2 linked regions of the Tardiphaga sp. 709 genome follow. The protein of the gene in region 2 binds, or shares a complex with, the protein of the main gene of each other region. Links are inferred from orthologs where the notes say so. Each region holds a gene or a part of one and is shown on either strand. Other genes may lie near its edges.

Region 1 (2,842 bases), 2.1 Mb from region 2 along the record:
GTAAGCCTCGGGAAGACAGGGCGAAACAGGGAAAAGAACGATGAAGCTCAGCGATATCGCCGATAACGCCGGCTCCCGTAAGAAGCGTATGCGCGTCGGCCGTGGCATCGGCTCCGGCAAGGGCAAGACCGCGGGCCGCGGCGGCAAGGGACAGACCGCACGTTCGGGCGTCCGTATCAAGGGCTTCGAGGGCGGCCAGATGCCGTTGCATCGTCGTCTGCCGAAGCGCGGCTTCAACAATATCTTCCGTCTCGATTACGCCGAGATCAACCTGGACCGCCTCCAGGACGCGATCGATGCGAAGACCATCGACATCAAGGCCGTGATCAACGCTGAATCGCTGGTGAAGGCTGGCGTTCTGCGCCGCTCGAAGGCTGGTGTGCGAGTTCTCGGCCGTGGCGAGATCAAGGCCAAGATCAACATCGAAGTGCACGGTGCCACCAAGACGGCGATCGAAGCCATCGAGAAGGCCGGCGGTTCGGTGAAGATCATCGCGCCGAAGAAGGCCGACGGCGAAGCTGCGTAACATCTGCGGCATCGCCTGCGTCTGTGGGCGGCCTTGCGTGATGTGGCAGTAGATTTTATCAATGCCGAGCACCAAATAATGTCCGGCCTCCGCTGCATGCCCCGCTCTTTCGGGGCATGATGGCGAAAGGGGCGCGGGAGAAAGCCAAACATGGTCTCTGCAGCAGAGCAATTAGCAGCAAACCTCAACTTTTCGGCCCTCGGCAAGGCCGATGAACTGAAGAAGCGCATCTGGTTCACACTGGGTGCGCTGCTTGTTTATCGGCTCGGCACCTATATTCCGCTGCCCGGCATCGATCCGGCCGCGTGGGAACAGGTGTTCAAGCAGCAGGCCGGCGGCATCCTCGGCATGTTCAACATGTTCGCAGGTGGCGGCATCAACCGCATGGCGATTTTTGCGCTGAACATCATGCCGTATATTTCGGCATCGATTATCATTCAGCTGCTGACCACCGTGTCGCCCCAGCTCGAAGCTCTCAAGAAAGAGGGCGAGGCGGGCCGCAAGACGCTGAACCAGTATACCCGTTACCTGACTGTCATCCTCGCCGCGTTCCAGTCCTATGCCATTGCGGCGGGTCTGCAGGGCGCAGGCAATGTCGTCAGCGAACCCGGCATGTTCTTCCTGATCTCGACCTCGGTGACGCTGACCGGCGGCACGATGTTCCTGATGTGGCTGGGTGAGCAGATCACCTCGCGCGGCATTGGTAATGGCATCTCGCTGATCATTCTGGCCGGCATCGTGGCCGAGCTTCCGTCGGCGATCGCCAATATGCTCGAACTGGGTCGTCAGGGCGCACTGTCGACTGGTCTGATCCTGGTCGTCATCGTGATGGCCGTGGTCGTGATCGCCTTCATCGTGTTCATGGAGCGCGCCCAGCGCCGCCTGCTGATCCAGTATCCGAAGCGTCAGGTCGGCAACAAGATGTTCGAGGGCCAGTCCTCGCATCTGCCGCTGAAGCTCAACACCTCGGGCGTGATCCCGCCGATCTTCGCGTCATCGCTGCTATTGCTGCCGGCGACTATCGCAAGCTTCAACGCAGGGAAGGGGCCGGAGTGGTTCCAGTGGCTGACCACGCAGCTCAGCCATGGTCGTCCGCTGTTCCTGATCATGTATGTGTCGCTGATCGTGTTCTTCGCGTTCTTCTATACGGCGATCGTGTTCAACCCGACCGAGACTGCCGACAATTTGAAGAAGCATGGCGGCTTCATCCCGGGCATTCGCCCGGGTGAGCGGACCGCGGAATACATCGACTATGTGCTCTCGCGCATTACTGTACTCGGCGCTGCCTATCTCGCCGTGGTCTGCTTGATCCCCGAGATCCTGATTTCCTACGCCTCGGTGCCTTTCTACTTCGGCGGCACGTCGCTGCTGATCGTGGTCAGTGTCACCATGGATACTGTGGCGCAGGTGCAGGGCTATCTGCTGGCGCACCAGTATGAAGGTTTGATCCGCAAGTCGAAGCTGAGGGGCCGGCGCAAATGAGGTTGATTCTTCTCGGGCCGCCGGGGGCGGGCAAGGGAACTCAGGCACATCGTCTTGTCGAGCGTCACAACATCGTTCAGCTGTCCACTGGTGACATGCTGCGTGCTGCCGTGGCCGCCGAGACCGAAGTTGGCCTCAAGGCCAAGGACATCATGGCCGCTGGCGGCCTGGTGCCCGATGATATTGTGATCGGGATCATCTCGGATCGCATCGAGCTGCCGGATGCCGCCAACGGCTTCATCCTGGACGGCTTCCCGCGTACCGTGCCGCAGGCCGAAGCACTGGATGCATTGCTGAAGTCCAAGGGGCTTCATCTCGATGCTGCCGTTGAGCTCCGCGTCAACGAGAGCGCGCTGTTGCAGCGTGTCGAAGCCCGTGTCGCCCAGATGATGGAGCGCGGCGAGACCGTACGCATCGACGATACGCCGGAAGTGCTGTCGAAGCGCCTGGCGAGCTACCGCACCTCGACCGAGCCGCTGGTCCACTACTATTCGGAAAAGCGGAAGCTGGTGACCATCGATGGCATGATGACCATCGAAGAGGTGACGGCTGAGATCAACCGCGTGCTGGCAGCGATTCTCGCCGCCGATGAGTCGGCGAAGAAGCCGGCCCGCAAGCCCGCCAAGAAGGCCGCTGCCGCCAAGCGTGGATCTGCTCCGGCCAAGAAAGCGGCCAAATCGGCCAAAAAAGCTGCGAAGGCAGTCAAGAAGGCCAAGAAGGCGCCGGTAAAGGTCGCCAAGAAGGCAAAGACGGCCAAGAAGGCCGTGAAAAAGACTGTCAAGAAAACGGTCAAAAAGGCGGTAAAAGCGATCAAAAAGGCTGTAAAATCGTCTT
Region 2 (5,311 bases):
TGGTGCATGGCGATTGCTCGTCGCGCGGCTGTTTTGCCATGACCGACGAACAGATCGCCGAGATCTATTCGCTGGGTCGTGAATCCTTCTTCGGCGGGCAGCGTTCGTTCCAGTTCGCCGCGTTTCCGTTCAAGATGACGCCGGTCAACATGGCTAAGCATCGCAACAACCCGAACATGCCGTTCTGGAAGATGATCAAGCAGGGCTATGATCATTTCGAAGTGACGCGGCAGGAGCCGAAGGTCGAGTTCTGCGAGAACAAGTATGTGTTCGATCCGGCCGCGCCTGCAGGATCCACCAAGCCGCTGGTGTTCAATGCCTCGGCCAAGTGCCCGGTCTACCAGATCCCGTCCGAGATCGCCGATGCCGTCAGTGCCAAGCAGGCACAGGATGATGCGAAGATTGCCGAACTGGTTGCCAAGGGCACGCCGGTCGCACAGCGCCGTCCCGATATCGACGGCGGCATGAATCGCGTCTTTGCTTCTAAGCTGCCCGATGGCGCCACCGGCCTGTCGGATCCGGAGCCGCCGGGCGTGCAGACCGCTGCCTATTCGCGCGCGCCGGGCACCATTCCGCCGCACGTCAATCCGCCGAAGGCTACCGCTGCAGCGACAACCTCCTATTCGGCGTCGCTGTTCGCAGCATCGGAAGAACCCGTCGTCGCCGTGCCCTCCACGCGTGTTGCGTCGGCCTCGTCGGATGGTGGCTTCTTCAGCAATCTCGCCAAGAAGGTCGGTATCGGCGGCTCGGAAACGACCGCGACCGCAACTACGGCGCCAGCCGTTCCCGTGCCGACACCGGCCGCGAAGCCGAAGGCCGTCGCCAGCAAGGCTGGTCCATCGCCTGCTCCTGCGACGCCTGCTTCTGTAGCTGCAGCGAAGCCGGCCGCTGCACCCGCACCGCTCGTCGCCACCGCGCGCCCGCCGCTTAAGCCGACGCTGTCGGCCGAACCATCCGCTCCGGCTTCCGGCGGCGGCACCGGCGCGGTGCTGTCTGGCGCAGCTCCGGTGGTCTCGGCGAATTCCTTTTCGGACCGCTTCTCGGCGATGCGCTAGGCGCGCGTCGCTCTCCCTGCAGACATATCGTCACGTGTGATTGGCGCCGTGGTCGCTGACGCGTTTGACGATACTCACCAGTCGCACGCCATCGAGCTCCTGCAGTCGCAGTGCTTGGCTGTGTGGAACCAACAGCTCAAAGAAAAATCCCTCCCGAACGGGGAGGGATTTCAGAGGGCTTCGCGATTTACCCGGTGGTCGCCTCACGCATACCGCCCGTGACAGTGCTTGAACTTCTTGCCGGAGCCGCAGGGGCAATCCTCGTTGCGGCCGACCTTGCCCCAGGTGTCCTGGTTGTTCGGATCGCGGGCGACGGCGGGCTGCTGCTGGCCCATCGGTGCCAACGCCGCATTGGCGAAGGCCATTTCGTCCTCGCCGGTGTTGTAGTCGAGCTTGTGGGCTTCCATGACAGGCAGTTCGGGCTGCACGTCCGGCGGCACGATCTCGACGCGCATCAATTGCGCGGTGACGGCCTCGCGCAGATTGGAGATCATGGCCTCGAACAGGTTGAAGGCTTCCGCCTTGTATTCCTGCAGCGGATCGCGCTGGCCATAGCCGCGCAGGCCGATGACCTGACGCAGGTGATCTAGCATCACCAGATGCTCGCGCCACAGATGATCCAGCGTCTGCAGCAGGATCGTCTTCTCGACGTAGCGCATCACGTCGGGGCCCCACTGGGCGACCTTCGCGGCCATATGCTCGTCGGCCTTCTGCTCGATACGGTTGAGCAGCTCCTCGTCGGCAATGCCTTCTTCCTTGGCCCATTCGTCCACCGGAAGATCGAGGTCGAGCACGCGTTTGAGCTCTTCCTTCAGGCCGGCCACGTCCCACTGCTCGGCATACTGGTTCTCCGGCACGTGTTTGGTAACGAGGTCCTCGACGAAGGCGCGGCGCATATCATTGACGGTCTCGGCGACGCTGTCGTTCTGCATCAGATCGACGCGCTGCTCGAAGATAACCTTGCGCTGGTCGTTCTGCACGTCGTCATATTTGAGCAGGTTCTTGCGGATGTCGAAGTTGCGCGCTTCGACCTTCTGCTGGGCCTTCTCGAGCGCCTTGTTGATCCACGGGTGGATGATCGCTTCGCCTTCCTTCAGGCCGAGGCGCGTCAGCATCGTATCGAGACGATCCGAGCCGAAGATGCGCATCAGGTCGTCTTCCAGCGACAGGAAGAACTTTGAGCGGCCGGGGTCACCCTGACGGCCGGAGCGGCCGCGGAGCTGGTTGTCGATGCGGCGTGACTCATGGCGCTCGGAGCCCATGATGTAGAGGCCGCCGGGCTTCTCGACGGTCTTGGCCGGCTTGCTGCCCTTGGCCGGCTCGATCTCGACCACTTCCTTGGCGCTCAGCACGATCTCGCGGAAACGTTCGATCTCGGCCTTGATCTCGGCGATTTTGGCGGCCTTCTCGGCCTCGTCGGCGATCTCGGCCGTCTCGATCTGCGCGCGCATCTCGACCGAGCCGCCGAGTTTGATGTCGGTGCCGCGGCCGGCCATGTTGGTGGCGATGGTGATGGCGCCGGGGACGCCGGCTTCGGCGACGATATAGGCCTCCTGCTCGTGGAAGCGCGCATTCAGCACCGCGAACAGTTTCGCCGGCTTGCCGGAACGCGCGGCCGCGTAGAGCTTGTCCATCGCCTTCGGCTTGGTGAAGTCGATCAGCTTGTAGCCGTTCTTGAGCAGATACTCGCCAAGGACTTCCGATTTTTCGATCGACGCGGTGCCGACCAGCACCGGCTGCATCCGCGCATTGGCGCGCTCGATCTCGGCGAGGATGGCGGCGTGCTTCTCGTCCTGGGTGCGATAGACCTCGTCGTCCTCGTCCATGCGGCCGATGCCGACATTGGTGGGCACTTCGACGACTTCGAGCTTGTAGATGTCGAACAGTTCGTCCGCTTCGGTCAGCGCCGTGCCGGTCATGCCGGCCAGCTTCTTGTACATGCGGAAGTAGTTCTGGAACGTGATCGAGGCCAGCGTCTGGTTTTCCGGCTGGACGGTGACGTGTTCCTTGGCTTCCAGTGCCTGGTGCAGGCCCTCCGAATAACGGCGGCCCTGCATCATGCGGCCGGTGAACTCGTCGATGATGATCACTTCGTCGTCGCGGACGATGTAGTCCTTGTCGCGGTTGAACAGCGAGTGGGCGCGCAGCGCCTGATTGATGTGATGCACGACGGAGACGTTCTCGACGTCATACAGCGTCTCGCCCTTGAGCTGGCCGGCATCGCGCAGCAGCGTTTCGATCTTCTCCATGCCGGCTTCGGTCAGCGTCACGGTGCGCTGCTTCTCGTCGACCTCGAAGTCGATGACCTTTTCAAGCTTGGGCAGGAAGGTGTCGATGGTGTTGTAGAATTCCGAGCGATCGTCGAGCGGGCCGGAAATGATCAATGGCGTGCGCGCTTCGTCGATCAGGATGGAATCGACTTCGTCGACGATGGCATAGAAGTGCTTGCGCTGGACCATGTCCTCCAGCCGGTACTTCATGTTGTCGCGCAGATAATCGAAGCCGTATTCGTTGTTGGTGCCGTAGGTGATGTCGCAGGCATATGCCGCCTGGCGCTCGGCATCGTCGAGGCCGTGAACGATCACGCCGGTGGTGAGGCCCAGGAACGAGTAGATCTGACCCATCCAGCCGCTGTCGCGCTTGGCGAGGTAGTCGTTGACGGTCACGACATGCACGCCCTGGCCGGCGAGCGCGTTCAGATAGACGGCGAGGGTGGCGACCAGCGTCTTGCCTTCGCCGGTCTTCATCTCGGCGATGTCGCCCTCATGCAGCACCATGCCGCCGATCAGCTGCACGTCGAAGTGACGCTGGCCGAGGGTGCGCTTGGCGGCTTCGCGGACGGTGGCGAAAGCGGGAACGAGGAGATCGTCGAGAGTCTTGCCGGCCTCTAACTGTGCCTTGAACTCGGCGGTACGCGCTTTGAGCGCATCGTCCGACAGCGCTGCGACCTCAGGTTCCAGCGCGTTGATCGCGGCAACACGCGATTGATATCCCTTGACGCGGCGGTCGTTGGCAGAGCCGAAGAACTTGCGGGCGAGCGCGCCGATCATCACGAAATCCTGTCTTTAGCAATGCGGCCCGAAGGCCGTGGAATGGTGCAGCGGTCGCCCAGCCTCGTCATATCCAAAGTCTGTGGCGGATTGCTGTCTGGACCCCGGTGCGGAGCGCCAAAAAAGCAAGACCCCGGGAGATGAGTGGGAGCAGGGCAATCAGGGGTTCAATGACCACGGCGCGGCCGAAATCGCGCCTTCGCCACCGGCCCGGTCGGGGAGAGATATGGCCCGTATGGGGGGTTGTCAACGGCGCGAACCTCTCAAGGATTTCATCATTTTGACAGAGTTTTCGCGTTGCCAAGACGGTACGTTTGGGAGAGTGTCCGCCGTCCCCAACAGGCTCTTATCCGAGATAAGGATTTTCCATGACCTTCGTATCGCCCGCTCTTAAGCCGGGCCTGCGCCCGGGCCGCACCCTGGCTGCCCTGACTGGCGCCGTTGCGGTGGCCTTCCTCACCAGTTTCCCGGTTTACGCGCAGGACGCCAATCCGGTCCTCGCCAAGGTCAACGGCCAGGAAATCCGTCAGAGCGACGTCACCATTGCCGAGGAAGAACTCGGTCCGAGCCTTGCCCAGATGGATCCTGCGACCCGGAAGGACAATGTGCTGTCGTTCCTGATCGACATGAAGATCGTCGCCAAGGCGGCCGAGGACAAGAAGATCGCCGATCGTGAGGACTTCAAGTCCAAGCTGGCCTTCGCCCGTAACCGTCTGCTGATGGACAACCTCCTGGCCGTCGAGGGCAAGGAAGCCCTGACCGACGACAACATGAAGAAGGTCTATGAGGACGCGGCCAAGCAGATCACCGGCGAAGCCGAAGTCCATGCCCGCCACATCCTGGTGGAGAGCGAGGCCGAGGCCAAGACGGTCGCCGACGAGCTGAAGAAGGGCGCCGATTTCGCCGAACTCGCCAAGAAGAAGTCGAAGGATCCGGGCGCGGCTGATGGCGGCGATCTGGGTTTCTTCACCAAGGACCAGATGGTGCCGGAATTCTCCGCCGTCGCCTTCGCGCTGGAGCCGGGCAAGATCTCGGACCCCGTGAAGTCGCAGTTCGGCTGGCACATCATCAAGGTCGAGGAAAAGCGCAACCGCAAGGCGCCGGAATTCGAGCAGGTGAAGCCGCAGATCGAGCAGTATGTGGTGCGCAAGGCGCAGGCTGACTACGTCACCAAGCTGCGCGAAGGTGCCAAGGTTGAGCGGCTGG

The links.
Region 1: the proteins of secA (region 2) and secY are in contact, whole or in part, in a crystal structure (PDB 3DIN), measured with the Thermotoga maritima proteins. The link is inferred for Tardiphaga sp. 709 from one-to-one orthologs. Residues at the interface, in WP_004082002.1 of Thermotoga maritima: Glu261, Ala262, Arg263, Lys300, Ala301, Arg302, Thr303, Ile304, Ile305, Leu323, Tyr324, Asp325, Pro326, Val329, Ser330, Tyr333, Ile336, Lys340, Phe345, Val349, Glu363, Phe364, Tyr374, Ser375, Gly376, Gly377, Glu393, Ile395, Thr482, Ser483; in WP_004081795.1 of Thermotoga maritima: Glu108, Gly109, Glu110, Glu111, Ala236, Glu237, Arg238, Arg239, Ile240, Thr241, Ile242, Gln243, Tyr244, Ala245, Arg246, Arg247, Val248, Thr249, Gly250, Arg251, Arg252, Val253, Tyr254, Gly256, Ala257, Ser258, Thr259, Tyr260, Leu261, Pro262.

What each region holds. Positions count from the first base shown.
Region 1 is NZ_CP135529.1:1,076,923-1,079,764, reverse strand. It holds secY (preprotein translocase subunit SecY), read left to right. Parts: upstream 1-676; coding sequence 677-2,008; downstream 2,009-2,842. Other genes in the region: RSO67_RS05585 (adenylate kinase), read left to right, coding at 2,005-2,842; rplO (50S ribosomal protein L15), read left to right, coding at 41-526. UniProt on the Escherichia coli protein: The central subunit of the protein translocation channel SecYEG. Consists of two halves formed by TMs 1-5 and 6-10.
Region 2 is NZ_CP135529.1:3,152,673-3,157,983, reverse strand. Bases 1,059-4,435 are described here. They hold secA (preprotein translocase subunit SecA), read right to left. Parts: upstream 4,106-4,435; coding sequence 1,259-4,105; downstream 1,059-1,258. Outside these bases: RSO67_RS15470 (murein L,D-transpeptidase family protein), read left to right, coding at 1-1,055; RSO67_RS15460 (peptidylprolyl isomerase), read left to right, coding at 4,474-5,311. UniProt on the Escherichia coli protein: Required for protein export, interacts with the SecYEG preprotein conducting channel.